2 regions of the Paenibacillus sp. LS-5 genome follow, and region 2 is predicted to be linked to the other one. Evidence: predicted binding sites of a transcription regulator. Region 2 holds the regulator's gene; the other holds the start of a gene.

Region 1 (16,217 bases), on a different contig from region 2:
CATGATCAGCATCAATGGACGCCATATATTATACCCTCTCATCCCTTCAACACTCCCACTCCAGTATTCAAGACAACAACGAATAGATTCATTTCCATAACTATTAGTTGCTATTATAGCACAAGAAGGAATGCGCATACATTCCCGCCGGGAGAGCACTGCCGAACAGCGCATGCTCCCTGCTGATTCTTATCCATTCTTTCTTTTAAAACACTCCAGTAGCTCAACCTTCATAGTCTGTATGGCATCTTCTTTGGGCATCCGCAGCAGACGGGTTAACCGTACCATATCTTTTTCGAAAAACTTCAATAATGCAAGGGTAGCCGACTCATCATTATCCTTCTGAAGACGTTCAAGCAAACCTAGGAATTCATCTTCTGACTTAATTCCTGAATCATTTTCTTTCTCCATTTGTTCACCGCCTGTTGAGATATATTCAATTGCCGGGCGACCTCAGCTTCTGTTTTATCTGCCAGATAGATTGCGCATATGACCTTCTTTCCCACTTCTGACGTTAGTCCGTTTAAATACTGCTGTACTAATAATCTGTTATCGGCTTGTTCGGAGAATGAAGGAGTAAGAGGCTCTGGACTGGATGCAAGAGGAACTTCCCGCTTGAAATCCCTCTTGGCACGATACTGCATACGCCAGGCAATCCGGTAGAGCTCGTGACGATAGTATTCAATTGTACTCACATTTAATGCCTCCCTTGTGTTTCTATATGCCTATAATGTAGGGAGTTATTAATTTCCATTCAACAACCAATATAGGAACTTATGTTCCTATTATTATATACATAAGGCAAACTTTTGTACATTGCAGATCAAAATTCCAGTCCAAAAGGGGACAGAATGCGTCTGATTTTTGACAAGAACAAGTGTTCGGTATATAATTTCCCGTATGAGGGGGATTCTGCGTGGATATGATGGAGAAACTTGAGATTTTAACGGCTTCGGCCAAATATGATGTAGCCTGCACCTCCAGCGGTTCCGAGCGCAAGAGCCAGTCCGGTGGCATGGGCAATGCTGTCAGCATGGGCATCTGCCACAGCTTCGCAGCCGATGGACGCTGCATTTCACTGCTTAAGGTGCTGATGACTAACGGATGCGTATACGACTGCGCGTACTGCGTGAACCGTAAATCTAACCCTACACCCAGGGCCGCACTCTCACCGGAGGAGCTTGCAGACTTGACCATGCAGTTCTACCGCCGTAATTACATAGAAGGCTTATTTCTCAGCTCCGGTATTATGCGAAGTCCCGATTATACAACCGAACAAATGATTGCCGCTCTTGATCTGCTAAGGAACACTTATCAGTTCGGAGGCTACATCCATGTGAAGGCCATTCCCGGTACAGATGAAGTACTGCTTTCCCGACTTGGCCTGCTGACCGACCGCATGAGTGTCAATATCGAGCTGCCTTCCCAAGAAAGCCTGGGTCTGCTGGCCCCTGACAAAAGCAAAACCTCCATTCTGAAGCCCATGTCCCTGATCAAGGAAAAGATCAACGAGAACCGCTCGGATCTCGTCAAATATAACCACGCTCCCCGCTTCGCCCCCGCCGGCCAGAGCACCCAGATGATTGTCGGAGCTACACCCGATACGGACTACCGCATTCTGACCCTCACCGAAGGATTGTACCGGAAGTATGGCTTGAAGCGCGTTTTTTTCTCTGCCTATACCCCTGTAATCGAGCATTCACTTCTGCCTGCTCTGGATACCAAACCGCCGCTGCTCCGGGAGCATCGCCTCTACCAGGCTGACTGGCTTCTGCGTTTCTACGGGTTTCAGGCTCATGAATTACTGGATGAAGCCGTTCCCAACTTCAATCCGCTGCTGGATCCGAAATGCAGCTGGGCGGTGAATCACCGCGAGCAATTCCCGGTTGAGATCAACCGTGCCCCATATGAGCAGCTGCTGCGGGTGCCCGGGATCGGGGTAAGAAGTGCTCAGCGGATCGTGAAGGCACGCCGGGCCGGAACCCTGGACTTCGCTGCCTTGAAGAAGCTGGGTGTAGTGCTTAAACGTGCCCAATTCTTCATAACCTGTAAGGGAAAAATGCTGGAAGGCTTAAAAGTAGGCGAGCACACCCTGCTCCGCTCACTCATGTCCGGACAGGAGCTCGCCGGAGTCGAGCCGCCGCAGTATGAGCAGCTCACTCTATTTGACGATTCCTATCTGACAGCAGGCTCTGCTGCTCCCGCTACCGGCAAAGCTGTGCTGACAACAGGAGCTGCTGCCCCTAAGGGAGGCGAATGGCCCTGATGTTTAAGGCAGCCGCTTTGGCCTATACCTACGACGGGAGCTTTGAAGGTCTGCTATGCTGTGTATTTGAGAGCTATCAATGGAAAGAAACCCCGCTCGCTATACATTCGGATGAAGAAGACCAAGGCTTGCTGCTGGAATCCAAATGGATTGATACGGACATCAGCAGAGCAGAACGGGTGCTGAAGTCCATCCCGCTCCGCATCTGCCCGGAGGCAGAGGAGTGGGTTCGTCTTGGATTCTGGTCCTGCGTGCCGGACAGGGAGCTGCTTCTATTGAATTTCCTATATCTCGGCTTCACTCATGGCCGTAAGGTGATGGATATGCTTGCCGATGATACGGTGAACGCTCTGCGGAAGGCAGTCCAGCAGCTTCATCGGGAAGCTCACCTGTATCTGGGTTTTGTGCGTTTCTCCGTATATGGACCAGTTATGGCGGCAGTCATTGAGCCCAAAGGCTTCGTGCTGCCTGTCATTCAGGATCATTTCTGCGACCGGTTCCATGGCGAGAGCTTCATGATCTACGACGCAACCCACCGCATGGCCCTTATCCACCAGCCTGGACAGCAGGCCATTATTCCGCTCGATGAATGGGTACCGCCTGCACCCGATGCAGCAGAAGAAGAATACCGCCGCCTGTGGCAAGGATTCTACAACGCCATCGGCATACGCGAGCGCAAGAACGACCGCCTTCGTTCCTCGCTGATGCCCAAGCGGTACTGGAAGCACCTTACGGAGATGGAGAACAGCAGAACCGGAGTGGCGGAGAGTAAGCCGAAGCTTGAAGAGGGTTCAACCCTATTGGAAGATGGGAAGTCGAAGTCCAAAAGCTGATTATGAATAGTAATCGATGTCTAATATTTCTTCATACAAAAAGGGATGCCCCCAGCCATTTTCATGACCTTTAGGACATCCCCTATAGAGTAGCTTATGCTTTTAGTTCAAAGCCTTCCATACCCAATTCTCTACTTCTGGCAGATCGATACCTTCTTCACGGATATATTGGTTATGCTTCTTCACCATAGCATCCATTTCGTCGGCGATTGCCTGGTACTTACCGGCATCCGGCAAGCTCAGAACAGCTTCCTTCGTCAGGTCGAAACGGTCCATCTGATTCAGTACGCGCATATCAAATGGTGTGGTAATATCGCCGTTCTCCCGGTAGCCATGTACATGCAGATTATGGTTGTGGCGGTCGAAGAACAGATCTTTAATCAGGCCTTCATAGCCATGGAATGCGAAAATGACCGGTTTATCCTTTGTGAAAAATTGATCAAACTCAGCGTCAGATAAACCGCGAGGGTCGAGCTTCTGACTTCTCAGCTTCAGCAGATCTACCACGTTGATATAGCGGATTTTCAGATCAGGCAATTTCTCATGGAGGATGGAGATCGCTGCCAAGCTCTCCATAGTAGGCTCTGTACCGGACGAAGCAATAACTACATCTGGCTCTCCGCCTTTGTCTGTGCTTGCCCAGTCAATGATCTTAAGTCCTTTATCCACCAGTTCCTGCGCTTCATCAGCCGAGAACCATTGCGGACGCGGATGCTTGGACGACACGATCAGGTTGATCTTCTGGCGGTCATTCAAGATGGTGTCAAAGACAGCCAGCAAGGTGTTGGCATCAGCCGGCAGATACTCACGGATAAATTCCGGTTTCTTGTCTGCCAAGTGGCCGAGCAATCCTGGATCCTGGTGAGTGTAGCCATTATGGTCCTGCTGGAACACTGTTGAAGTTGCAATGACATTCAAGGACGGAATATCTGTACGCCAGCTTTGATCTGTCGCTTTGCGCAGCCATTTGAAGTGCTGGGTAATCATCGAATCTACTACACGCAGGAAAGCTTCATAGCTGGCGAAGAATCCGTGGCGTCCAGTCAATACATAACCTTCCAGGAATCCTTCCGCTTGATGCTCGGATAGCTGCGAATCGATTACACGGCCATAAGGTGCCAGGAATTCATCTTGTGGTTCTTTAATGGAATCCATCCATTGGCGTTTGGTTACTTCAAACACAGGACCCAGGCGGTTTGACATGGTTTCATCCGGTCCAAAAATTCTGAAGTTGCGGTTCTCTTCATTAAGAGTGACAACTTCCTTCAGGTATTTGCCCAGCACAGCCATATCTTGTGCAATCACTTGACCCGGCACGGAATTATCCAGCGCATAGTTACGGAAATTCGGTTTGTATAGATCTTTAATCAGGTTACCTGCGTTGGTTACAGGGTTCATCCCCATACGTCTGTCGCCGGTAGGCAGAATTTCTGCGAGGTCCGCGTTCAAACGGCCATTCTCGTCGAACAATTCTTCAGGTCTATAGCTGTTCAGCCATTCAAGCAATGCCGGTGCATGCTTCATGTTCTTTTGATCCACTGGAATCGGAACCTGGTGGGCACGGAAAGAGCCTTCGTTCGGCACTTTATCCCATTCCTTAGGACCAGTCCAGCCTTTAGGAGTACGGCAAACCAGCATCGGCCATACCGGACGGGTAGTGTCATTATTTTCACGTGCATTCTTTTGAATGGCCTGAATTTTCTCGATAATGGTATCCAGAACCTTCGCCATTTGCGGGTGCATCAGATCAGGATTCTCGCCTTCAACAAAGAATGGTTCCCAGCCCATCCCTGTAAAATAATTGGTTAACTCTTGTTTGGACATACGGGACAGAATGGTTGGGTTGCTGATCTTAAATCCGTTCAAGTGCAGAATCGGCAGGACCGCACCATCTGTAATCGGATTGATGAACCGGTTGGACAGCCAGGAAGCAGCCAGTGGTCCGGTTTCAGCCTCACCATCGCCTACAACTACTGCCGAGATCAGATCCGGATAATCCAGAATGGCACCTACGCTATGGGACAGGGAGTAACCAAGTTCTCCACCTTCATGAATCGATCCTGGAGTTTCCGGAGCCGCATGGGATGCCACACCACCAGGGAATGAGAACTGTTTGAACAATTTTTTGAGACCAGGGATATCCTGTGTAATCTCCGGGTAGATCTCCGTATAGCTTCCATCCAGATAAGAGTTGGATACCATAACCTGGCCGCCATGACCTGGACCTTCAACATAGAACATATTCAGATCATATTTGGAGATGACACGGTTCAGATGGGCATAAATAAAGTTCTGACCTGGGATCGTTCCCCAGTGTCCGATAGGCTTAATTTTTACATCTGCGTCCTTCAATGGTTCTCTTAACAACGGGTTATCCTTCAAATACAGTTGTCCTACCGATATGTAGTTGGTCGCACGCCAGTAAGCGTCTAGCTTGGATAAATACGTTTTAGATGAATAATCCACGGGTAAAGTTGATAATCCCATTTCAATCCACTCCTATTCCTTTTTTCTGTTTTCTGAACATAATTACTTCTACAATTACATCATACCGCCGCGCTCATAAAATTCAATCATTTTAACAATTGATACGGTCCAATTTTGTGAAATTTTGAACATAGTATGAATAACGGAGCAAATCACTAGCAAAAAGATCTTTATTTTTATAAATATGTAACTATATGTATCTTTGTATACACGCTTAAAAACACAAAAAAAAGACCAGGGAATGCTCCCCGGCCGGATCGTTAGAACGTTATTGTACAGATACAAACGTGTTGAATTTCAAATATTTGTAGTGGAACCGCATATGAGAGAATTCGAAGGGAGTCCCATTGTCCAGGAAGAAAATCCCCTCCATAATCCCTACAGGCTCATTCTCCTGCAGATGGAGCAATTCTTGATCATTAGCACCCGAAGGCTCAGCAAAAATAGACAAAAACGACTTGGTCACCGCCAGATTCCGCGACTCCTCCAGATAATGAAAGATCGATCCTTCGATAATCGTCTGGTCCAGGTTCTGGACAATCTTGATCGGAATAAAGCCCGTCTCAATCATGAACGGCTCGTCATCGAATAAGCGAAGGCGCACGATTTTGTATACAAAATCATGGGGCTGCAAGAATAGATCCCGCTGCAGCTCTTCCGTAGGCCGGATCACCTCGAAATCCAGCACTTTCACCTTAGGCTTTTTGCCATGCATCTGAAAGTTGTCGGTGACCCCCAGATTCGAGCCCTCGTAATTAAAGATCGATTCATTTTTTATGTATAACGGATTGATAAAGGTGCCTGAACCCCGTTTTTTGAAAATAATACCCGAGTTCTCCATCTTCATCAGTGCACGTTTGATGGAACTTCGGCTTACCTGGTAGGTTTCGCTAAGACTGCGCTCATCCGGTAGTCTCATATCGGCAAACTTTCCCGCAAAAATCTTCATTTTGAGATCATCAATAATTTGCTTATAGACAAATTGGGTCATGGGGTACTCCTTCTTCAGAACTGTAAAGAGCTAAATTAACAATAATAAATATAACATAATTAAGTGAGGGATCATACAGAGTAATGTGGACAGGGGCGGGCTCGTGGACTGACATGAAAAAACTCCCCTCACAGTAACAGGGTTTATTATTTCACCTGTCTACCGTATGGGGAGCATATCGCGTTTAGGAACACGGTCTTAATATTGTAATAATCACTTAGCTCCCTGTGACAGAGGAAGTTATCACTATTATCGAGCTAGATACATTTGCGTATTAGGCTTTACTGTGAAGGGTAATTAGGTAACCATCTGGGTCGGCAAATGTAAAGGTTCGCCCGAATGGCCCATCTATTGGTGCGGATGTAATCTTTACGCCTGCTGCAATAAGCTTGTCGTGGATTTCTTGCGTATCAGGGGCATGAAGCCACAGAGCAACACCAAGTCCAGGCTGAGTCCCTGAACCGAGTTCTATTCCTGGCATTAGGTCACGAAGAGCAAATGCAATAGGCTTTGTTTCAAAGACCACAGCATGAGGTGGTCCCGCCTGTGAGCGGACCAGTCCGAGATAGTTTTGATAGAATTCCGCAGAGCCTTCAAGATCGCTCACTTGAAGTGAAATGAAGTCGGGTCCAATTACTGACATATAATGTTCTCCTTTGTATATGGGGTTGTTTATGGTTATTAGCATAAATGGTAATACTGACATGAGCCGAAAACACCACACGGCATAACCATAACGCAGTATTCGTATCTTGAGTCCTGTAATAACCTCACTTTCATTTTGTATATCTTGATAATACATCCCGTTACTGACAACAGTATGTCAGTAGCGTTCTTTCATTTTTTCGATTTCTTCTTTTAAATCTTGGCTCCATCTGCTGCCAAGTCAATTTTGACTCTGCGAAAGTCAAGTTATTAAGGCGTAATCATGCGGAGTAGACAAAAAAAAGACACCCCGAAAGGTGTCCTCTCCCCCTTAACTACTCAAGCTTGAAGTAAAAGAAAGAGTTGGCATAGTCGTCAGTGTTATTGAGTTGAAGGGTTAGATAGTTCGTCAACCCCTTGGTTACAGGTACGATTACCAGTCCTTCAGCACTGTAGCTGTAGCTTTGACCCGACTCAAGCTTTTTGAAATTAGTTGCGTCTTGGAGAGCTTCCCTTAAGGAACCAGTGAACCCATAATCCGTTACACCGATAATACTGTTGCCGTCTGAAGTTTTAGAACCCCAGAGGTTAGGCATAAGAGCAACATCAACATATGTACTTTCGTGTTTACCATATGAGATAAGCTTACCGTTCTTCAGAACAATCTTAACCTTAGCCAACTTATAATCAATTAGAGCGTTTGCTTCCGGCTCCCTGAAACCAAGCGCTGCAATTTCACTTCTTGAAATTGACTTTACGGAGCTTACGGAGACCGTATAGTTGCCGGTGTATGCAAAACCATCATAACTATAAGGGTCGTCATATGAAACAGATTTGCCAATTGAAATTGCAGAACCAAAGGTTTTACCATTGCTGGTTGAAGCCGTCGTAGTGGATTGACTTGGTGCAGTTGTAGGAGCCGGTGTGTTTGCAGGAGCCTGGGTAACAGGTTGTTGTGGAGTCGATGCCATACTAGCATCATTGTAAGGAATCCCGCTATTATCTGAACCATCAATAGAAATAGTTAGTGAGGATGCATCAAAATCAATTTCTGCTCCAAGCGCTTCAGAAACAGATCTTAGAGGAACATATGTAGAACCGTTATATACCAAAGCGGACAAGTTATTACCCGATTGATCCTTCGGAGTCCACTTAGCACCGTTAAGAAGAAACTTAATATCGTGGTTCAATTTAGCCTTGATCGTCTCAACACCAGTTCCTGCGAATACTCCTACTGAGCCAAACAGTAGACTTGAAACTACGATCGATGAAATAAAGACCGATTTTCTCATTTGAATCAACTTCATTCTTATAAACCCCCCAGTATTTATTAGTGCGCGAAAGTAAGAGACACCAATTTTGGCATCTTTTACTACATAGTACCGCAATTTATTATAAACTTCGCTAATAATTCTGTCTATTATGTTGTTTCTTGTAAAAAAAGATCGAAGATTGTAACGCCTGTGCGCTATACATGAAAAAGACACCCCTGGAGGTGTCTTTCGTTTTACTCTTTATCACTGGGTCAGGATAGTAACTTATCTACTCCAACTTCATGTAATACAAGTTCGTAGTACTATCCTTTGTAATCGTATGTGCACCTGCCGTAAGAGAGACAGTGGCAATGCCGTTCGTGATGGGATAACTTGTTCCATCCACCTTGATAGCGGTTCCGTCTGCTGTGTTGAATACTAAAGTTAAGGTTGAGGCTTTGCTGGCGGTGAACCCAATGCTGGTTGAACTCTCGATTTTCAAACACTGGGTTAGGGTCAGGCCATTATATACCACAGTCCCCTTGGTGGTTGAGAGATTACCTTGAATATTGAAGAAGCTGCTAGTTGTTCCATTGGTGGTAAAGTTATGGACATACGCTCCTGCTGTAGGCGTTGGAGTCGCTGTTGGTGCTGGAGTTACCGTTGGTGCTGGAGTTGCTGTTGCTGTCGACGTTGGTGCTGGTGTTGCCGTTGGCGCTGGAGTTGCTGTTGGTGCTGGAGTCGGGGTCGTTGGGTTGGAGTTCCCCCCTACAGATACTAGCCCCGTTGTATAGCTGCGAATGGCGGACATTAGCGCTGTATTCAGTGAATACGATACGTCATCCACCGAATCATTAAATTCCCAGGTGAAGTCTCCACCATTCAGGCGTCCGGCTTCTGCCGTAACGATCTGTTCAATAGCGCTCGCGCTATCGATGTCAGAGGCACTTACCCCTGTATCTACGCTCGTATCGAAGTTGTTATAAGCTGTTCCGCCTACTAAGGCTTTATATGAGCTTGGAACGGTTTCATTTCTCGACGATACTACATAGGCATCAAAAGAGGTTGCATTGGCCGGAGCTGTTCCAGCATTGGAGTTGGCATAAATAAGACTTCCCACTTCAATAATGCTATTGTTGTAGGCTTTGATCATCCCTCCGTTCTCACCTGAGAACGTACCTTCCTCACCGATAGCATCCGTTCCTTGTAAGGAGCTTAACATTGGGTTTTTGACATGTCTAAAAAGATTCGATTCTACAAAAGCTGAAGCTCCTGTTGTAACCCCAACACCATATTTCGACACTCCGTCATAGAAGTTATTATAGACATGAACAGAGGCCACTCTTATACGCGGATGACGGGAGTCTGAATGATCGAACCAGTTATGGTGGAAGGACACAAAGAACTCAGCCGATTCGCTCAAACCGAATAGAGCTGCTTTGCCGGAATCCCAGTAGTGGTTGTAGGAAATAGTAATATACGTTGATCCCTTTTTAAGGTCTGTGGAACCGTCACCTTTGGCTTGGTCCGCGTCGCTCCCTGCAGATCCATAGAAAATATCATTATTATGCACCCACACGTTCGCATTGCCCGTATCCATTGAAATGCCATCATCCGGGAACAACATCACTCCGATGTTCCTTACTTCCACATTACCTACATATCTGAGCAGCATTCCCCACCCATACGCATACGCATCGTCTCCGATACCTTCAATCGTTATATTCATTTCCGAATAATTGCTTTTACCTTTGACTTCAAGGTATCCAGTGCTGTTAAGTTGTCCACTCAGATCAGCAGCTGTAACCTTCCCAATAATGCGGATGGCAAGCGGCGTTGTATCATAGCCTTTTTGTCTGAGTGCCAGAATTCCGCCAAGACCCACACCTGTCTGCACAGCGCCGGAGCTGTTGATTTTAACATCGAGCGTTACCGTTTGCGCATTCTTAGAAGTGATATACAGCACTTGTGCACCAGTCTTCAGCGTACCGTTCTCATTATAAGCACCTGAACCCGATCCATATTCTGAGTTTGCCGAAAAAGCGAATCCTGACCGGTCAAATGACGCTACAGACAGCGTATTAGAAACCGCACTTAACGCCTCTCCTCCTGGCAGCGTGGCTTCAACCTTCATGACATAAGCTCCCGCAGCAAGCCCCACAGCATCCGCTCTCCAGTAGGGAGCGTATTTGCGGATCAATTCATTATTGATTTTTTGAAACCCGGAATCTGCCGCACTTGCTGGTTTAACATATACATTGTACCCGGTAGCATTACTTACAGGGGTCCACTCCACATACGCAGCTTCATTCCAGCCTCCACTGCCAGTGATCGTAAGTCCAGCAGCATGTACGACCGAATTTGACCATCCGCCCGCTATTAAAGATAGTACAAGCGAAAACAACATCATTATGCTGGCTACCTTTGCAGCTCTTTTCTTCATTCTTTTGCCTCCTGATCGAATAGTTTACAGAAAAATATGAAATCGCTTGCAAGTTCTCGCGAAGCTTCTTCATCTCCTCCTTCTCTAAGCTACCTGTCTCTTATTCCGGCAATCCAAACCATTGATCTTACTTTTAATACATATTTTGGAACTATAACGCCCTGAGCATACCAATCGCTACAGCGGTTCCGATACAATCATTTACTCATATCAGCGCTCATCCTGCGGTATTCTGAGTTAATGATTATTAGGCAGGGGGATGATAGGTTGGAATCTGCCAACAAAAAAGACACCCCGAGAGGTGTCTTTCAGCTCTACTATGCAGGCCGAGGTGCATTCGCCCATCTTAAGTTTATCTAGTATGGTTTTCCTTACCCAAGGTTAAAACTTCATCCAGAAAAATTGAGAGACTGCAAGAATAAGCCCAATGACATTCACAATAATAAAAAACCACTTTTTGGCTCTGCGACTTGTGGACTCTCCCTCTACAAACAAAGTCCACACCAAAATCCCGTTTAACACGACCATAATAATTAGAGCCAACCACCAATTAGCCGCCATATGATCCGTCCTCTCCTGTCGTGGAATTATCCCTTCAAAATTACCTGAACTGCAATAAATGAATCGTCGTTCTCAAAAAAAACCTTCGTTCATCGCTAATTCTAAGCTCCCTTGTATAGTCTGGTGTCTTGGAACTTGAACAAGGGTTGACCAATCAAAACTTCTGAAGCCACTTGTTAAGATAACTATCGTGAAATTGATTTTCTTAACTTATCTGGTATTGGGATATGCCTTATGGACTCCAACGGATGGTACAGCAGCATCCATGGACCTGAAAAACGCATAACTTCCTTGATTTTTTTGCGGTAAACCGGTTTATAACAATGAATAGAACACTTTGCACAAGCCGTTTTCTCTTCACCGAATTTGCAGTGGGATAGTCTTTTCATAGCATATTCATTTAAGTTCTGACATTCATCACAGAGTCCCTTTACATGATGTTTTCTCTTACAATATATAGTAATCATTGTAGAAACAGTTACTTTTTCTTTGCGGATTTTAGGGCCATCGTTCAATTGCTGCTCTGCTCCTGTCCTCATATAATGAAGCCTCCTTGAATTTTAGTTGGGCTGCTCGGGATTTGGCAACTATACATAGTGAGTGGAACAGTGTCTCTATATGATCCTATTTTAGCAGAATGATTTCACTATGGGCGTAACTCTTAAATCATGCTACTGACAAGCTTTTTAACCACCACGTATAGTATAAAACAGCGTTGAAATGAAAAAGACACCCTTAGTCACAGTTCATTTGTCAGGGTTGTCTTTTTACGGCTGCAGGCGGCATCTTTGGATTTTGTCATGTTGGGATGACTCATCCGGCTGACCGCCCCAAATTGGATTCGTGTATCTCAGATCATGCTTTTTCTCATATATCATAGGAGCCGAACCGGGAATAAGCAAACTCACAATTCACGGCCTTTCGATAAGCGTTAGTTCAATGAATCTAAGAGATCCTTAATCTGTGAATTAAAGGATAATGTAGCTAGAAAAAACATTCAATATTTTGTTTTTTATTCTTAAATATGGGGTTATAGACTAACTGAAACTATCTTATAATGTAATTGAGATTGGATATTATACCCATTTGTGAACGCGCGTTTACAAATGGCAGTTAGTCACTTTAATAGGAGGAATGGTTATGCAATATGGTTATTTTGATGAAAAGAACAAAGAATATCTCATTACAAAACCGAACACCCCTGCACCTTGGGCGAACTACCTCGGATCGCCGGAATACGGCGCCATCATTTCTGGCAACGCAGGAGGCTATAGCTTTGTAAAATCTGGAGCAAACGGGCGGCATATAAGGTACCACTTCAATTCCAAGGACGAACCGGGGCGCTACATTTACGTGAGAGATCTGGAGAACGGAGATTATTGGTCCGGCTCCTGGCAGCCGGTTGGCAAGGATCTGGAGCAGTACAAATCTGTGTGCCATCATGGAACCGGATACACGAACATCGTCTCGGATTATGACAACATTCATACAGAATCATTATATTACGTGCCGCTAAACAGATCCTACGAAGTATGGCGCATGAAGGTCCGCAATGATGGCTCCAAGGCCCGGAAGCTGGCATTCTTCGGATTTGTCGAATTCACCAACGATAACAATTACGAACAGGATACTGTGAACCTTCAATACACTTTGTTCATTTCACGGACCTATTACAACAACAATAAGATTCTGCAAGTGATCAACGAAAACACAACCGAGGAGCAAAGCTGGAGATTTTTCGGCGCTGCAGGTGCGGAGGTAACCGCCTACGATGGCGACCGGGATACATTTCTCGGCGATTACCGCAGTTACGGCAATCCGGCCTCCGTGGAAAAGGGCCAATGTTCCAATTCGCTGAACTATAACACCAATGCCTGCGGTGCCCTGCAGATCAACGTGGATTTGCAGCCAGGAGAAGAGAAGGAAATTGCATTTTTACTGGGACAGTATGATGAGCGAGGTGCGTCCGAAATTCTCAACCGCTATAAGGATCTGTCCGTTATCGACAAGGAACTTGAAGAATTGAAGACATTCTGGCACGGCAAGCTTAACCGTTTTCAGGTCCAGACGCCAAGCGACAATCTGAACAACATGATCAACACTTGGAATGCATATCAATGCTTCATCACCTTCATCTGGTCACGTGCGGCCTCCTTCCAATACTCCGGTCTGCGTAACGGACTCGGCTATCGGGATACTGTGCAAGATATTCAAGGCATCATTCATCTGGACCATGAGATGGCACTTGAGCGTCTGCGGCTGATGATCTCGGCTCAGGTCTCCAACGGTGGCGGTCTGCCGCTCGTAAAATTCAACCATAACCCCGGACATGAGGGCACACCCGACGATCCGGAATACGTGCGTGAGACCGGTCATCCCCATTATCGTGCCGATGACGCCTTATGGCTGTTCCCGACCACCATCAAGTATTTAAATGAAAGCGGTAACTGGGACTTCACGGATGAAGTGATTCCCTATTCAGACCAAGGCGAAGCCACGGTTTACGAGCATCTGCGCCAGGCCCTTCAATTTAGCCTTGACCGTATGGGTGCGCACGGTATGCCGGTCGGGCTTCATGCGGACTGGAACGATTGTCTGCGTCTTGGAGCCAAGGGTGAATCACTGTTCGTCGCCTTCCAGCTGTATATGGCCTTCAAAGTGTTCATTGAAATCGCACAAAATAAGAGCAAGCCTGACGACGTAGTGTGGGCACAGTGCCTGCTCGATGAGCTCGATGAAAACATTCAGAAGCATGCTTGGGAGAACAATCAGTTCGTCCGCGGGTTCACCGAAGACAACTATACCATTGGGTCCTGGGAGAACGATGAGGCAAAAATTTGGCTGAATCCGCAAAGCTGGTCCGTACTAAGCGGTGCCGCCCGCCCGGATCAGGCGAAGCTCTCCATGGACAAAGTGTACGAGAATCTGCGTACCGATTATGGCACCATGCTATTCTATCCGCCATTCCGGAAATATGGTTTGCCCGTAGCACTGATGGCCCTTTTCAACCCGTCAACCAAAGAAAATGCCGGCATCTTTAGCCAGCCGCAGGGATGGCTCATCCTGGCGGAAACGATGATCGGCAACGGTGAACGTGCGTTCGAGTATTTCTTGAACTGCAGCCCGGCTAGCATGAACGATAAAGCCGAAATCCGCAAACTTGAGCCTTACGTACATGGTCAGTTCGTTGAGTCTAAAGATAGCCCCTATCAAGGCCGGGCACATGTCCACTGGCTCACCGGAACTGCCTCGACCGTGATGGTCTCTCTAGTGGAGGGCATCATGGGAGTACAACCGCAGATCGATGGCCTTCGGATCAATCCGTGCGTGCCCTCCAACTGGACAGACTTCTCCATGGTGCGGGAATTCCGCGGATTGAAGCTGAACATTCAGGTGGAGAACAAGAACAGCGTACAAAAAGGAGTTACCCATATCGTCATTAACGGTGAGGAAATTCAAGGTGACCTAATTCCTCTCACCAAAATGCAGGCAGAAAACACCGTACGGGTTATCATGGGGTAGCAAATTACTGAAACGCAGTTAGTGTACTATCTAGTTTTTAGTTACTTATGGCTTGGTCATAAGGGGATGTAAAAGACACCTGAGGGTGTCTTTTACTTTACTCCATATGAAGCTAAGGATGGGACGTGAAGAGCCATATTCTTCTCTCTCCACAACCGCAGGACGGGAGGTGTGAAATATCGGGTATTAACTTCTAAACCAGAATTAGATCAGTTTGGTCACTGACTTTATGAGTTCGTTTTTTACCATGATTTTTGCAATGTTGAGCTATAACCTCATGATCAGAATCACTGATCATTAAGCACCTTGTTCGTCCACTCTTTCATAGTGTAACTTGCTGGTTTAAGCACACATCGAGAATCCACGGCCATGGACCGTAGCCCGCTTCTACGTTGATGTGACCCATTTTAGGCAACATAACGCAAGGGACCCCTAAATCTAAATATTGAGAAACATCTTCTACCGAACAATAAGGGTCTGTTGAGGATAAAACAAACAGGGCCTTTTCCGCCACCGTTGCAATCTCAGCCAAGTTTTCCGGTACAGGGAAAAACGTTATCACAGGCTCATATTTCAAAAATGGCGAAGGCGGTGCTACCAGAATCGCTCGCTGAATTTTTCGTTTCGGATGTGAAGTCGCATAGTGAAACCACATAATGCACGCTAAACTGTGAGCTACAACGATTACTTCTTCCTCCTGCGGAATTTCTTCAAGAACAGAAGATAAATAGTCAAGCCAAACATCCTTATCTGGCTGATCCTTGTCTGGAAAATCAGGAAAATAGACCTGTTCACCTTGCTTCACCAGCTCTTGCTGTAACCATCTTTGCCAATGATCGGATCCACTGCCGCCGACTCCATACAAAAGAAGAAAACTTCTACTCATGACAACCATACCTCCACAATAGTTGAAATAATTCATATTTTACATGAGTAGATGCTCATGACATGTACACATGTGACCTCTCCCCCAACTTAACTTTAATCCAGTCAGTGAACTAATAAATAAAGTATCCATAATTGAACAAGAAACGGCTACCGAGAACGGGATTGAGATCTGCACAATTCTCATCGCCGAAGGGAATTGTAATTATCACTGTTTACGTGGCGGCCAAAGCCTCCCGTCTTCGTATAAGCTCAGTGAAACCCACTGTATCTATTAACAGTAAGCCTCAAAAACCATATCATAGTAAGCTTAATAACCGCCACGTATGGT
Region 2 (16,217 bases):
GTGGTCCAGCGTACATCTATTACATGATGGAGGCTATGATTGCTGCAGGAATTCGTGGAGGTCTGCCGGCTGAACAGAGCAGAGAGCTCACCGTTCAGACTGTACTGGGCGCTGCCAGGATGGTACAGCAGACCGGCGAAGAGCCAGCTGCCTTGCGTAAAAAAGTCACCTCACCGAATGGCTCCACCCAGGCTGCTCTAGAGGTGCTGGAAAAAGGTGATTTCTTCGAGACTGTAATCTCCGCCGTTAACCGCTGCGCCGAGCGCTCCCGCGAAATGGGTGCTGCACTGGAAAAGGAGCTTTCATAAATCCTTTCTTCAAAACAAAACAACCGTACTTCACATGGCTAAATCAGCCAATAGAAGTACGGTTGTTTTTATGTTAGGAAAAAGTTGAAAAGCTACCCGTCCTGTTGAGACAAGAAACTTCAGCTGGTCCTCTTATCATCTGCCTCCGCTGCGGAATTTCTGGGAGTAGACCTTGACATCCTGGGCATTCTTAACCCGGTTGCGGGCCCATTCCAGCAGAATACGGTCGATATAGCGGAAATGAACTTTTCCGGCGAATACAGACTCTTTCAGAGCGAGGAGAATCAATTCTTCCGGATATTTATCCTGATCTACCCAACCGGAGATGGTTTCACATTCCATTGGGGAAAGTGGACGTCCGAATTCCTTCTCAAAAATAGTGAACAGACTTCGGCTCTCCTCCGCATCCTTGCTTACAGGAGCGGCCGGACTGCCGTAGCCCCCATCCGGAGCGGGAACACCTATGTGATGTGCTGACGCCCGGTGACTTGGCACACTATCAGGTTTGCTTCTCTCATTTACGGATTCCTGAACTGCTCCCGACAGAAAAGCACCTAGCTTGTTATATAAACCGGAGAAATTATAGCACTCATAGTGGATGTCCCTCAGCTCGTCGTGGGCTTCATCAATACTGATGAAACCTTCCTTCATAAGCTTCTGCAGTTCACCCGCTATCGCCGCTGCACTACGTCCGGTTACTGTCTGAAGCTCTTCCAGAGAAGGGAATTCAATTCCCTCCACCTGGCGGAACGATAGTAGATGAATGAGCAGCATCGCTTCACTGCCGGTCAAGTTCAGCTTCCGGTAATACTTCAAGAGTGCGTAAGGAATGACGGCCATCCCGTTCTGGAGGCCAAAAGATACGCCTTCGCCCCAGGTACTCCATCCTTTGCCTTCCATGCGCAGCCCCCTTTGATAGCCTATGGGTATAAACGGTACAGTGTACGAGGGAACGGAATCGTTTCCCGTACATGATCCAGACCGCAAATCCAGGCTACCGTCCGTTCAAGTCCAAGACCAAAACCGGAGTGTGGCACAGAACCATATGTGCGCAGATCCATGTACCATTTGTACGTATCCATTGAAAGATTATGTTCCTTGAAGCGCTCTTCCATCAAAGCCGGATCGTCGATACGCTGGGATCCGCCAATAATCTCCCCATAGCCTTCAGGAGCAATCATATCGGCGCAGAGTACAACCTCAGGGCGTTCAGGATCAGGCTTCATATAGAATGCCTTAAAGGAAGCTGGATAATGCGTAATGAAAACCGGTTTGTCATTAGCCTCCGCAATCGCTGTTTCGTGCGGCGCACCGAAATCATCACCCCAGGCAATTTCATGTCCGTGATCGTTCAGGAATTTGATCGCATCATCATAGGTGATACGCGGGAACGGTGCTTTGATATTCTCCAGCTTGGACACATCGCGGCCTACCGCTTCCAGCTCTGCACGGCAGTTGGTTAATACAGACTGAACAATAAAGCTAATAAATTCTTCCTGAACTTTCAGGCTTTCTTCATGATCCGTGAAAGCCATTTCCGGCTCAATCATCCAGAACTCGATCAGATGACGACGGGTTTTGGATTTCTCTGCACGGAAAGTCGGGCCAAAGGAATACACGCGGCCAAGTGCCATCGCCGCCGCTTCCATGTACAGTTGTCCACTTTGTGTTAGATAAGCGTCCTCATCAAAATATTTGGTGTGGAAGAGGTTCGTCGTACCTTCAGCAGACGTTGGAGTCAGGATCGGCGGATCTACCTTCGTGAATCCGCTTTGATTGAAAAATTGCTGGATCGCCCGGATAATCTCCGCACGGATCACAAGCACTGCCCGCTGCTTCGCGGAACGAAGCCAGAGATGACGGTGATCCATCAGGAAATCAACACCATGCTCCTTCGGGGTAATTGGATAATTCTCTGTAATATGCAGTACCTCTATACCGGTTACAGTCATCTCAAATCCAGATTGACTGCGGGGCTCTTCACGGATGATTCCGGTCACATACAATGAGCTTTCCTGGGTGAGGCTCTTGGCATCGTCCCAGACCTGCTCCGGCACTTCCGATTTCACCACAACGCCCTGGATATAGCCTGTACCATCGCGAAGCTGCAGGAACTGAATTTTACCGCTGGAGCGCTTGTTGTTCACCCAACAGCCGATTACAACACTTTCCCCAACATGCTCATTCACGTTCTTGATTACACTCTTGTTAGCCATCCCTACTGATCTCTCCTCTGATTTAGCCGTTAATTCCTTGCACAATACGATAAGTATCGCGTGCAATGACAAGCTCTTCGTTTGTCGGAACCACGAGCACCTGCACCTTGGATTCTGCCGTAGAAATACGGCGCGGATCACCGGAGCGGACCTTATTGGCTTCAGCATCCAGTTCAATACCAAGGTAAGTTAGGTTATTCAGCACTTTGGCACGCAGCAAGGCGGCATTCTCGCCGACACCGGCAGTAAATACGATCACATCTACTCCATTCATCGCTGCCGCGTAAGAACCGATATACTTCCGCAGACGATACTCATACATTTCAAAAGCAAGTGTAGAGTTCGGCTCGCCTTTTTCCGCACCATCAATAATATCACGCATATCGCTGCTGACGCCAGAAATAGCCAAGAGTCCGCTGTGTTTGTTCAGCATTGAATTCACTTCGCCAACGGAGAGCTCTTCCTTGTTCATTACATATGGAACGATTGCCGGATCAAGGTCTCCGCTGCGGGTACCCATCATCAGACCTTCAAGCGGTGTCATCCCCATCGAAGTATCAATGGACAGCCCGCCGTCAACAGCAGTTACGCTCGCACCGTTACCGATGTGGCAAGTAATGATCTTAAGGTCTTCAAGCGGACGCTCCAGATATTCTGCAGCAGCCTTGCTCACGAAATCATGGGAAGTCCCGTGTGCGCCGTAGCGGCGAACCTTGTATTTGTTGTACAACACTCTAGGAATGGCATACATATAAGCTTTCTCAGGCATAGTCTGATGGAATGCAGTATCAAAAACAACGGCCTGCGGTACACCAGGCATATTCACTTCGGTTGCCGTAATCCCCATCATAGCTGCCGGATTGTGCAGCGGTGCAAGGTCAAACAATTGGCGGATCTTGGTTTTGGCATCGGCATCAACCAGCGCGGAAGCCTTGAAGAATTCGCCCCCGTGAACTACACGGTGTCCAACTGCGTTAATCTCGTCGATTGAAGCAATCACTCCGTGCTCTTTGTCAGTCAGACAAGCAAGCACTTTGCGGATCGCAGTATTATGTTCAAGGATCTCACTGACTTCCGTAATTTCCTGTTTGCCTGTTGGCTTGTGATTCAGAATGGAGGAGTCCATCCCAATGCGTTCTACCAGACCTTTGGCAAGTACAGATTCATCGGTCATATTGTAGAGCTGGTATTTCAATGAAGAACTTCCTGAGTTAATTACTAGAATATTCATACACGGTCACCATCCTTGTCGTACTTGAAGAATCCTTCGCCCGATTTCATGCCCAGTTGTCCTGCACGAACCATTTTCTTGAGAATAGTGGACGGACGGTATTTCAGTTCGCCGTACTCCCGGAACATATTCTCCAGTGCAGCAAGAACGGAATCCAGACCGAAACGGTCAGCCATTTCAAGCGGCCCGTGCTGGAATTGATAACCGATACGCATAGCATCATCAATATCTTCAGGAGAAGCGACACCTTCCTGCAGGACATGCATAGCTTCGTTAATGAACAGGCAAATGAGGCGTGAAGATACAAATCCTGGGGATTCGTAGATCATGACGCCTTTTTTCTCAACAATTTCATCAACAAAGGCTTTGGTATCTTCAAAAGTGCTGTCAGAAGTTTTCAGTCCGCGCACGATCTCGACGAGATCTACCTTCGCTACAGGATGTATGAAATGCATGCCGATGACGCGTTCCGGGTACATTGTAGAGCTGGCAAGCTCAGTCAAGCTGAGTGTAGACGTGTTGCTGGCCAGAATAATGTGGCTCGGACATACCTGATCGAGCTGATTGAATACCTTTTGCTTGGCTTCCAGGTCCTCGGTGATAGTCTCAATGACCATATCGCAGGAGCTAAGTTCAGCGAAATGTGTTACTTTTTCGATACGGCTAAGAATCAGTTTCTTTTCAGCTTGGGTAATTGCCCATTTCTCCAGCTGTTTGTCGAGACTTGTCTCGATCATTGCATAGGAATAGTCCAGTCTTTCTGCGGTTTTCTCCACAAGCATAACATCCAGGCCTTTGGCTGCCAGCATTTCAGCAATCCCTTGACCCATTGTGCCACCACCGATGACACCGATTTTTTTAAAATTCATGTAAAAGTCTCCATCCTTTCAGGTATCTATACTTTTGTATTGTACCTTGTCTGTCGTAAAAAATATGTAGCCCGACATATAATAATATCTTAGCATGTCTGAAAAGTAAAAAAAAATAACCGGCATAAAGAATTATGCCGGTAAAAGGACACTGTCACGAAATTGACAACGAAATTGCTCTCCGGAGAGAACTTCTTCTTTCATTAATATGTCAAGAGAGTAATCAAATACATTTCGCTGCTTCCCGAGAAGCTCATGAGTACGCACCATCAATTCATCCAGTATTTTACTGTTTTCCTTCATTAACTCTTCGGTGGTAACCATTTGCAGATTAGCGATCCCAAGTGAAGTCAGTCCCGACTTCATCATTGTCTCCACAATATTCAGCGCCTGATCGAAGTCACCACGTGATCCGGTGCTTCTTCCGCCATAGTACATTTCTTCTGCTACTGCTCCGCCCAGCGCAATCATAATCTGATTCTCCAGGTAGTCCTTTGTATACAGATACTGCTCAGTCTGCGGGTTATGCCGTACGTACCCAAGCGCTTGCCCGCGCGGCGTAAGCGTAACCTGGCTGACACTACCGGGACGCAGCAGCTCGGCCATAATGGCATGTCCCAGTTCGTGGATCGCCACCCGTTTCTTCTCTTCGTGGTTCGTCTCCCGGTCTGTCTTTTCGCCCATCATCACTTTATCGATTGCCATCGACAGATGCCGTTGCTCCACTTCTGTCAGGTTCTCACGCATCATGTAGATCGCTGCTTCGTTCATCACACTCTCGAGCTGTGCACCGGAGAAACCGTAAGCCTCTTCTGCAATCTTATCCAGATTAACCCCTTCATGCAGCGGTTTATTCTGGGCATGGAGATCGAGAATAGATTTACGGCCTTTCTTGTCCGGCATGTCCACCTGGATATGACGGTCGAAGCGGCCGGGACGCAGCAGCGCTGAATCCAGCATTTCTTTGCGGTTCGTTGCCGCGACCAGCAGAATGCGCGGCGTATCATTATTGTAAATTCCGTCCATTTCGGTCAGTAGCTGATTGAGTGTCTGATCATACTCACGCTGCTGTCCGCCTTCGCGCTTGCCGCCGATGACATCAATTTCATCGATAAAAATAATCGCGCTCTGTTTATTTTCCTTCAAAGCGCGTGTCCGTGCATCCTTGAACAAATCACGTACGCGTCCGGCGCCGACACCGACATACATCTCCACGAACTCACTGCCTGATGCAGCTACGAATACAGAGTTTGTATAGTGTGCTGCAGCTTTGGCCATAAGAGTCTTACCGGTCCCCGGAGGGCCTGTCAACAAAATCCCTTTGAGCGGACGGATACCAAATTTGCTGATTTCTTCATGGCGGATCAGAAAATCCAGCGCCTCACGCAGCTCCTGCTTGGCATTGTCCTGTCCTCCGATTTCTTCAAAGGTCAGCTTCGAAGGGCCGCTCTTCTTACGTTTTTTGTCTCCTCCGGCATTCACTGTTAATCCGCCGCGCAGATGTGCAATAAGCAGCAGTGCGCCAACCATACCGGCCGCAATGATAACCGGAAAAATATTAATGCCGATAAACGCCATAAAAATCATCAGTACAGGAACAAATCCGATGACTACCTCTTTCCAAAACTTAGGCATTATTCCACACTCCCATCGTTGCCGCTGCGCGTGGTAAAATAATGAATTTGCTTTCCTTACCGTCGCTAAGGCTCACATATACGTTATTATCATCGATCTCTGTTGTAGCGACCACACTGCTGTAACTGGGATTCTGAGATTTCAGTTCATCCAACTTCGCAGGAATTAATGTATATTTACGGCTCTCCATCGCTTCAGCAACCGAGAACATCGCTTGATCCCAATATTCATCCAGAAGCTGACTGGAATGCTGCTCCACATCCAGTTTTAGTGCCCGGCCGTTAATAGCCGATCTTCCCTCAGTATTTACGTACTGAACAAGTTCACGTAATTTTGTGCCCGGCTTCAAATCAAGTTTCAAAGTAACCTCATTACGTTTAATAGAGATATGGGAATCATTCACTCCCTCATAAGCAGATACTATCTTCCGAAGCGGCTCCTGCACGGCGAACTCCCGATAGGAATACCAGCCTCCGAATAGCAACGCAGCAGACAGCAAAGACGTTAGCAGTACAGGCATAAGGCGTAGCTTCATGAAACGTCCTCCTCTCAATAATAAAAAACAAGTTACATAATAGAATAGATATGAAATAGCGTGTCTACCGCTCTTCCGAGACTGACATGCTCTTTAGCATGCCTTAGTACAAGTAGTAGTATATCATAGGTGTATATACGATTTCGAAGAAAAGTGTGAATATATTTAAAATTTTCAGTACTAATTTCTGGGCATACTGACAGCTCATTTCCCCTTATATCGACACCAAAGACCGCAACATTTAGTGTTGCGGTCTTTTTTCTTTGGATACTATTTGTTTTTTTATATCAAAGTTATAATTATGTCTTCATCAAAAGTATATATCGGCTGATATATCCGTTAATACAGCCTATCTTTCATCTTCCCCATATACAAAAAAGCGGGTAGACAGATTACTATCTACCCGCTCGATATTCTACTCTAGCACTTTATCGGCTTGGTAAGCTGTAGCCGTCTCCAATCGCGCTGCCATCGGCAAATCGGTAAAACTTGTAATAATACCTGCCTTCCAGCTTGTAAAATAACTGCCAGGCATATTCTCCGTTATACACTCCGGGCAAAAGCCGTTCAATGCTGCTTCCCGGCAGATCCGTTGCTATGACGGAGCGGATTTTCTGCTCCGACATGCCCTTGGACAACTCTTCCGCATACACATCGTTGTCGCCTCCGGCGGGTTTGCCATCCCGGGTAAAACGCACCCATACCATAAGGTCCGTTCCAGCTGCATTACGTCCTGTGAGCACCCAGTATATCGAATTTTCGTCCCAGACGGACTTCTGTGCTTTGGTTACCTTGGTCAGCCCTGCCCTTGCTTCAGCAACCTCTCTGGCTGCACTGCGTTCGTTCCACTGGTCTTTCATCACGTAAGCATAGAACTGGCTTAGTCCGAACAGAAGGAGCAGAACCAGGAGGATCCCCAGCAGAAGCCATTTTCTTCTTTTCTTCAAAGTGCAGCTCCCTTTCTTCTGGATGCGTCATTGATCCTGTTCATTTACCGTTTCAGCAGGCCCTCGAAGGTCTCCTGCGCCTTGCGGCGGATAAGCTCCTCATCCAAGGTCAGGCATTGACCATTCTTCACCACTTGCTTGCCGTCCACCCATACATGTTCTACATCGTTGGCACTTGCCGAATAGACGGCATGGGAAAGCAAATCCGTATGCGGAAGGAAGTGGGGCTGGTCGATATTTAGAGCTATGAAGTCTGCCTTCATCCCTGGAGCCAGCCGTCCTGTATTGCCAAGGAATATGGACTGTGCACCATATTCGGTCGCCATCAGCAATGCTTCCGGTGCCGGTACAGCTGTCGGATCTCCGCTCACACCTTTGTGGATCAGAGCAGCCAGGCGCATCTCCTCGAACATATCCAGGTTGTTGTTGCTTGCAGCACCGTCCGTGCCCAGCGATACCTTGACTCCCGCCCGCAGCAGCTCCGGTACCCGTGCTACCCCGCTTGCGAGCTTCAAGTTACTGCCAGGATTATGCGATACCCCTACGTTGTAGCGGGCTAAAATCTCTATTTCTTCATCATTCAAATGAACTCCGTGAGCCACAAGCGACGGGCGGGTGAACATCCCCAGCTTCTCCAGATGTGCAACAGGACGCAAGCCGTAATCCGCCGCATTCTGTTCAACTTCCCGCCGGGTTTCCGACATGTGCGTATGCATAGGCAGGTCCAGATCATGGGCAGCCTGAACAAACTTTACGAAAAATTCAGGAGGACAAGTGTAAGGGGCATGCGGGGATATCATTGTCGTGATTCTTCCATCCGCCTTGCCATGCCAATTGCGGGCAAAGGCTATCGCTTCTGCCAGTTTATGGTTCTGCACATCCTCCGGACAAAGTCCGATAACCCCGCGCATAAGTACAGCACGCATGCCCGATTGTTCTGAAACCTCGGCAACCCTGTCCATATGATCATACATGTCCAGGAAGGTGGTTGTGCCGCCCTTCAGCATTTCCAGTACAGACAATGAGGTTCCCCAAAAAACATCGTCTCCGGTGAACTTTTCTTCCATTGGCCACATTTTCTCCTGCAGCCAATTCTGAAGGACCATGTCGTCACCGTATCCGCGAAGGAGCGACATTGCTGTATGACCATGGGTATTGACCAGCCCCGGCATGAACAGCAGGCGGCTTCCGTCAATAGTCTGCGTACCTTCTTCAATGACAGGTTTGGCTTCTCCTATGTATGTGATGATATCCTTTTCTATAGTCATATAGCCGCTTAGTACTGGTGTCTCAGTACCCGGAACCAGAAATCGGCCGTTTACAATTACAATCTTATTGCTGTGCATCTTCCACTTCGTCCTTTCCATCATGCAAATAATAGGCGAGACTCTGCAAATCAGTAGTAAAATCAGCGGCATGAACCCTGATATTAGACGGGGTCTTCAAGATCACCGGTGCAAAATTAAGAATGGCCTCAATGCCTGAATCGACCAGAATATCGGCAACGTTCTGCGCTTCGCTATCCGGTACCGTAATAATTCCAATACGGATGCCCTGCTTACGGATTGTGCTTCCCAATTCTTCCATGGGCTGCACGGTAAGTGAGTTAATCTGCTGCCCCACCTTGGGAGCATAGGAATCAAATACAGCAGTGATTTTCATGGTGTCCTTCAAGTAGGCATTGTAATTAGAGAGAGCGTGACCAAGATTACCTGCCCCCACCAGCGCCACGTTGATCTGTTGGTCAAGCTTCAGGATATGGCGGATTTTCTCAATGAGGTATGAGACATCATAACCGATACCCTTTCTGCCGAAATCCCCGAAATAAGCCAGATCCTTGCGGATTTGGGCTGGATTCAGTTCAAGCTTTTGTCCCAGTTCCTGGGAAGATACGGTGGAGATTTCACGCTTCAGGAGATCGTTCAGGAAGCGCAGATACACTGGAAGTCTGCGTACCACGGCCTCCGATATTTTATCCGATTTCATATTTTCTCCTCCTAAAAGTTTTGTGAGCATTGCATCATAATATTACTTCGTACAAAACTTACTTCGTAAGCATAAACCAAGTTTTGTGAGCATTGCATCATAATATTACTTCGTACAAAACTTACTTCGTAAGCATAAACCAAGTTTTGTGAGCTTAGTCCATTCCCCGGCGTCACAGCAGAACCGGACGCCAAGAAAACGGAGTTTTGTTGTTCTTTGACTATAATAGAAATGATTGCAGGTTAAGATACACTGCCGTCTTCCAGCCATTCCGCAATTCGCGGAACCATCTGATCTGTCAGCATATGTTCCATCTTGGGTCCAGGCAGCGAATAGAGAAAGTACTTTCCATAATAAGATTCAATAACCCTTGTATCGTATACAATAACAATACCCCGATCTTGCGCAGTACGCACCAGACGTCCGAAACCCTGCTTGAAACGAATAACGGCCTGGGGGACTGACAACTTCATAAACGGGTTCTTTTTCTGAGCCTGAAGCAGTTCAGCCTTAGCCTCCGCAAGCGGATGGTTCGGCGGCTGAAAAGGCAATCTGACAATGGCAAGGCAGGTTAAAGCCTCCCCGGGAATATCCACACCTTCCCAGAAGCTGCTGGTTCCAAGGAGCACAGAAGCTGCACTATCCTGAAAACGCCGGATCAGCTTGCTCCGGCTGCCCCCTTCCACTCCCTGCCCCAGTACAGTGATATCCTCAGAGAGGAGTGCCTCCTTCAGAGGATCATAGACCTGGCGCAGCATTTTATAAGAAGTGAAAAGTACAAGCATCCGCCCCCGTGTTGCCACAGCTGCCTCAGCCAATGAGTGCACCAGCTTATCGACAAAACGGGCATCGCCCACGCTGCCTTTGACACTGGGGAAATCACGCGGGATGACCAGAAGAGCCTGTTCACGGTATTTAAACGGCGACGAGAGCAGAGCTGTCATCAGCCTTCCTTGTTCTGCGGATTCACTAAGTCCCAGATTGTCAATCATAAATTGAAAGGACTTATCAACGGACAAAGTAGCTGAGGTAAGGACTATGCTTTTCTTTTTATCAAAAAAGAGCTCCTTAAGCTGGGCGCTGACATCGACTGGCACCGCATAGAGCTGCAGCGACTTCCCGCGATAGTTACCGCTGCCTTCCATCCAGTAGACAATATTCTCGTCGTTCAGGTTCATGAAGAACCGCACTTGCTCCCGTATGGAGGCTAAATCCTTGAACAACCCTCCGATATCCGTCACCAGACTGTCCGATGACGATTGGCTCTCCGATTCACGCATTTCACTTAGCATCTTATCGCCCTTGCGGATAATTTCACTAAGACTTAGATGTAGAGTGTTCTCAAGCGCAGCCAGCTCTTCCCAATCCTTGGGCTTCTTGCCTGGCAGCAAACGTGCTACCAGTTGTCCGGCCTCCCCGGCTGCGGCATCACTACGTTCTGGAAGCAGGGCAAACAGTTTGTCGCTAAGCGTGTCCCACGATTCCTTAACCGTAAGCAAATCCGGGTAGATTCTGTCGATCACCCCGCTCCATTCCGCCGCCTGCTCACTGCCTGAAGACTGCAGTGTTTGACGCAGAGCCGGCAATTGGCCGCTCCGGCTGTCCTTATAGAGACGTGTAAGCGTATGGGCTACGGTAAAGTATTTCATCTGCATGCCCAGGTGTTTACCTGCAATATCCTCCAGATGATGGGCCTCATCAATAACAAGGTGCTCATAAGCTGGAAGCAGCTGATGCCCCGCTTTGACGTCAGCAAATAGCTTGGAATGATTGGTCACTACGACATCCGCAATCCCGGCTTCGTGCTTAGCCCGGTGGTAATAGCATTTGCGGAACCAGGGGCAGGATCGTCCAAGGCATGAGTCCGTATCACTGGCCACAGTCTCCCAGAAATCACCGCCTCTGCCGTTCAGATTCAGCTCCTCATCATCACCCGACTGGGTCTGCGTCAGCCACACAATCATTTGTGCCGCAGTAAGCGCTTCTTCCCTCGGACTTGTAAAGTCCTTTTTGTTTATTCTTTGTTCAAACTTTCGCAGACACAAATAGTGCCCTCTTCCCTTAAAGATTGCAGCCTTAAACGGGAACGGCACGACACTCGTCAATAGCGGGATGTCGCGCTCACGCAGCTGGTCTTGAAGGTTGATGGTATGTGTGCTCACCATTACTTTCTGGTCTGAGCGCACACTGTGATAAATAGCAGGAAGCAGATATCCCAGCGATTTACCTGTACCCGTTCCTGCCTCAATCAAGAGATGCTTGTCACCCTCAAGGGCCGCCATGACCTCGTGAATCATAATCTCTTGGGCTTCACGGCTCTCGTACTGGGGCAAAGTCTCCTTCAGCCGCACAGTCACCTCTTCCATAAATTCCTCAAAGGTAATATTCTGCAGAGGATTGCCAGTTCCCTCCTCACGGGGGGGGGACAACTCTGACCAATCCCCGACAGCCAGTGCAAGCTGACGGTAGAAAGTAAGTTCTCCTTCAGGCTGGAAGGTCTCCATTTCCCGTTCACGAAGCAGCCCGTCAAAATACCAGGCCAGATCACTGTCCTCGTCTGCAAACAGCTCATTCAGCCGCTGGATAGTCAGGAGAGGGAGGCTGTATAGTTCCTCCAGGCATTTCAGCAGCACAAGTGCAGTCGCATGGGCGTCGCTGTCTGCCTGATGCGGACGGTCATGTGTCAGGCCGAAATAGGTGCTTACCGCACCGAGCTGGTAAGTGGTCAATGACGGAAAGCATATTTTAAGAAAATCAATCGTATCCAGAATCCGGCCCTGGAACGGCAAATAGCCACACCGGTCGAGCGCATTCTGCAGAAAATGAAAATCAAAAGCCACATTGTGTCCAACCAGAACGACATCATCGAGCATGGGGACAAGCTCCATCATCATCTCATCCAGTTCAGGTGCATCTTGCACATCACTGTCTGTAATACCGGTCAATCCTGTAATAAACGGGGGGATCGGTGTTCCGGGCTTGACGTAGGAACCGTACACCCGGGAAATAGACCGGTCTTCTTCTATAATGGCAAGGCCAACCTGGATGATCTCACCCACGGATTGGGTTCCCGTAGTTTCAAAATCAAGCACGGCAAATTTCATTATAAGTTCTAATCCCTTTCACTTGAGACTCCTTATCAGCATAACAGAAGTTACGAAAAAAGGCGATGTACACCCCTGGGTTAGCGGGATACATCGCTTTAATGGAGGAATAATGGTTATAAAAGCGAAACCAGCTGGTGCCCGAATTGCAGCTTGCCTCCCCGCCTGCGGCAGACCTCCAAATTGACGTTTGGCTCAACAAGCTGGGGATCATGCTGCAAGGAGAGGCTGAAGAGCTCCTGAGCCTCACTATAGCGCTCCTGGGAGGCCCGGATGCAGCCCAGGGCATTGTAGATCATAGCCTTGAGTTTCTTCTCACGAATCAGGGCAAGCATGTGATTCAGATGACTCCAGGAAACGTCTAATTCCTCCTCCTGGAGATAAGCCATTGCCAAATATAGGCGAGCTGCCAGACTGTCCGGGTATCGGGCGATAACATCTTTGAACTGCTCGATGCATTTCCGGTACATAAGCAGCTTGTAGTAACCCTGGCCACGGACAAAAGAGTCCATAAAAAGCTCAGGTGCTTCTGCCTGGGGAATCTCCTCTTCGGAAGGCAGAGTAAAGTCAGCATTTTGACGGAAATCACTCAGCTTCTCCGCAAAGGATAGCCATTCATCCATAACCTCGTCACTAAGCTTGTGGAGCATATTGTACTTGCATAAAAGGTCATTCCGGCGGGTACCCTCCGCAGTAGGGAAGTCGGCGGTAATTTCCTGAAGCATCTTGTTCATCTCAGCAAATAAATGTTGAAACACGGGACATCCCACCCTTACTGAAAATGAAATCAGCTTAAGCTTGCCTGCCTTCATTTTTCACAAGTACGGGCCGCTTCATCCCTGGCATTCATTGCATGACTTAAGCTTTAGGCAATGGTTGCATGCAGTTCATGATCCGCCAGTTTAACCGGCTTGTTATCTGCGTCCACGAATACAACTGTTGGTTTATGTGTAGCCAGCTCTTCAGCAGACAACATGCCATAAGAGATAATGATTACGGTATCTCCAGGCTGAACCAGCCGGGCAGCAGCTCCGTTCAGACAGATCACGCCGCTGCCGCGGGGGCCGGGAATGACATAGGTTTCCAGACGGGAACCGTTATTATTATCGACGATTTGCACTTTTTCATTTTCGAGCAGATCGGCTGCCTCCATCAGGTTCTCATCAATGGTAATGCTGCCCACGTAATTCAGATTAGCTTCCGTTACAGTGGCACGGTGGATTTTGGATTTCATCATATGTCTAAACAAGAGCGAGTACCTCCTTAGGAATAAATACATTATTGTCGATCAGCCTGGTTCTGCCGAACTTCACGGCGAGTGCCATAATAACCTCTCCCTCAGCATGGCTAAGCAGTGCCCCGTCCTCCAAAGATTCAAGGCCCGGAAAGGAGAGAATTTCCACATAATCGATGACCGCAAGCGGCGAAGAAGAAATAATCGAGACCAGCAGCGTCCGTGCTTCCTCCACCGTTCTCACGGTTCCTTCTTCCAGCGCCTTACGGGTTTCTCGGAGCGAGCGGGAAAGAACCAGAGCCTGTTGGCGCTCCTCACTGCTAAGGTAGACATTTCTTGAACTTAGCGCCAATCCATCCCCTTCGCGGACGATCGGACAGGCGACAATTTCCACATTCATATTAAGGTCAGATACCATCCGGCGCAAAACGGCAACCTGCTGGGCATCTTTCAGTCCGAAAAAAGCATAATCCGGTTGCACCATGTTGAATAGCTTGCTTACTACTGTAGTTACACCGTCAAAATGTCCAGGGCGGGAAGCCCCACACAGCTGAGTTGTCAGTGAGTCCACTGTCACCTTGGTACGGATAGGCTGAGGGTACATTTCTTCCACTGAAGGAATAAATACGATATCGGCACCCTCGCGTTCTGCAAGCTCAAGATCACGGTGTTCGTCGCGCGGATAAGAGGAGAAATCTTCATTTGGTCCAAATTGCAGAGGATTGACAAAAATACTCATCACAACAGTGTTGGTCATTTCTCCCGCTTTGCGAATCAGACTGGCATGTCCTTCATGGAGATAGCCCATCGTCGGTACAAAGCCGATTGGCGTATGTCCTCCCATCCGCAGGTAATCCAGTGCTTCGCGCAATTGTTGTACCGTTCTGACTACTCTCATCTTATTTCTCTCCTTTTGCGGCCGCGCCGTATAAAGAATCCAGCACATGCTCTTCTGCATTAAACACATGACTCTCTGCCGGGAAGGCACGGTTCTTCACTTCCTGGACATAACTGCTGATTCCCTCACGAATCAGAGTGCCTACATCGGCATAGGTTTTGACAAACCGTTTCTCCCTGTATGGAGATGCGTACCGTAGCAAGTCATGGAAAACCAGCACCTGTCCATCACAATAACGGCCTGCACCAATTCCAATGGTCGGAACGCTGACGGCTTTGGAGATGGCTTCAGCCACTTCTTCCGTTACCAGCTCAAGTACAATCCCGAACACACCGGCAGCTTCAAGCGCCTTCGCTTCATCCATCAGCCGCTGGGCGTCCTTGGCATCCTTGCCCTGAATACGGTAACCGCCGATCATATTCACCGACTGCGGGGTAAGGCCGATATGGCCAAGTACCGGAACTCCGGCAGCCACTACCGCCGATACCGTATCACAAATTTCCAGTCCGCCTTCCATTTTGACGGCTTGTGCCCGTCCTTCCTGCATCAGTCTTCGCACGCTGCGCAGGGTTTCGTCGATGCTGCCATGATAGGTCATAAACGGCATATCAGCCACGATAAAAGTATTCTGAGCCCCCCGGGTGACCGAGCGGGTATGGTACACCATATCTTCTATAGTCACCGGCAAGGTGGTGTCATATCCAAGAACTACATTCCCCAAAGAATCGCCTACCAGTATAAGGTCAATACCCGCTTCCTCAGCCAGCAGGGCCGAAGGATAATCATAAGCGGTCAGCATGCTCAGCGGCACACCATCCGTTTTCATTTTTTTCATTTTTACAATATTTAGCGCATGTTTGTCAGCCATGGGCTCCCATTCCCCTTTTCGCAGATAATTACGCGTAAACGCGCAAACAAAAAAACCTTTTAGCAAAAGTCCGCTAAAAAGGTCCGATGGGCAAAAAAGAGTCACTCGCGATCGTCCCTTCTGTCTCGGTCCTTACGGCTCAGAGCAGAATCCAACGTAACCGTGAAATACAGTTATGAAGGTGAATCTAACAGCAAATCCCCTGATATAAAAGGTTTCTTCCAGAGTACAGCCCGATATTCGATACCGTCTCTGTCCTTATTATATCAAAATCTGCAGGCAAGTAAACCAAGAAGAAACAAGTTTGCTGTCCTTTGAAAAAAGAAGCGAACCATTTCACAAAAAGAAAAGGGAGTATAAGGCGCCAATCCAATACATTGATCTCT

What was found. The regulator Rex, encoded in region 2, represses fermentation and respiration genes when NADH is low (regulators of the CRP and FNR family bind a similar motif). The targets are predictions, from matches to a motif close to TTGTGAAATATTTCACAA.
Region 1: the regulator Rex is predicted to act here: its motif matches at 5,701-5,718, upstream of AC0MA3_RS16575 (phosphoketolase family protein).

What each region holds. Positions count from the first base shown of each region.
Region 1 covers NZ_JBWAVA010000011.1:10,916-27,132, reverse strand. Annotated here, with positions in the region: gene AC0MA3_RS16600 (hypothetical protein) at 1-42, opposite strand, end outside; gene AC0MA3_RS16595 (hypothetical protein) at 190-411, opposite strand; gene AC0MA3_RS16590 (sigma-70 RNA polymerase sigma factor region 4 domain-containing protein) at 363-695, opposite strand; gene AC0MA3_RS16585 (putative DNA modification/repair radical SAM protein) at 923-2,266, shown strand; gene AC0MA3_RS16580 (TIGR03915 family putative DNA repair protein) at 2,266-3,099, shown strand; gene AC0MA3_RS16575 (phosphoketolase family protein) at 3,202-5,586, opposite strand; gene AC0MA3_RS16570 (GntR family transcriptional regulator) at 5,855-6,577, opposite strand; gene AC0MA3_RS16565 (VOC family protein) at 6,852-7,220, opposite strand; gene AC0MA3_RS16560 (stalk domain-containing protein) at 7,558-8,529, opposite strand; gene AC0MA3_RS16555 (pectate lyase family protein) at 8,765-10,918, opposite strand; gene AC0MA3_RS16550 (nitrous oxide-stimulated promoter family protein) at 11,665-12,018, opposite strand; gene AC0MA3_RS16545 (glycoside hydrolase family 94 protein) at 12,620-15,001, shown strand; gene AC0MA3_RS16540 (RBBP9/YdeN family alpha/beta hydrolase) at 15,324-15,887, opposite strand.
Region 2 covers NZ_JBWAVA010000013.1:148,799-165,015, reverse strand. Annotated here, with positions in the region: gene proC (pyrroline-5-carboxylate reductase) at 1-308, shown strand, start outside; gene AC0MA3_RS18920 (DnaD domain protein) at 444-1,208, opposite strand; gene asnS (asparagine--tRNA ligase) at 1,229-2,524, opposite strand; gene AC0MA3_RS18910 (acetate/propionate family kinase) at 2,547-3,755, opposite strand; gene AC0MA3_RS18905 (3-hydroxyacyl-CoA dehydrogenase family protein) at 3,752-4,624, opposite strand; gene AC0MA3_RS18900 (AAA family ATPase) at 4,757-6,259, opposite strand; gene AC0MA3_RS18895 (hypothetical protein) at 6,252-6,794, opposite strand; gene AC0MA3_RS18890 (cell wall elongation regulator TseB-like domain-containing protein) at 7,223-7,741, opposite strand; gene AC0MA3_RS18885 (amidohydrolase) at 7,786-9,087, opposite strand; gene AC0MA3_RS18880 (redox-sensing transcriptional repressor Rex) at 9,074-9,727, opposite strand; gene dinG (ATP-dependent DNA helicase DinG) at 9,970-12,831, opposite strand; gene AC0MA3_RS18870 (tetratricopeptide repeat protein) at 12,948-13,589, opposite strand; gene panD (aspartate 1-decarboxylase) at 13,697-14,080, opposite strand; gene panC (pantoate--beta-alanine ligase) at 14,073-14,909, opposite strand; gene panB (3-methyl-2-oxobutanoate hydroxymethyltransferase) at 14,965-15,831, opposite strand.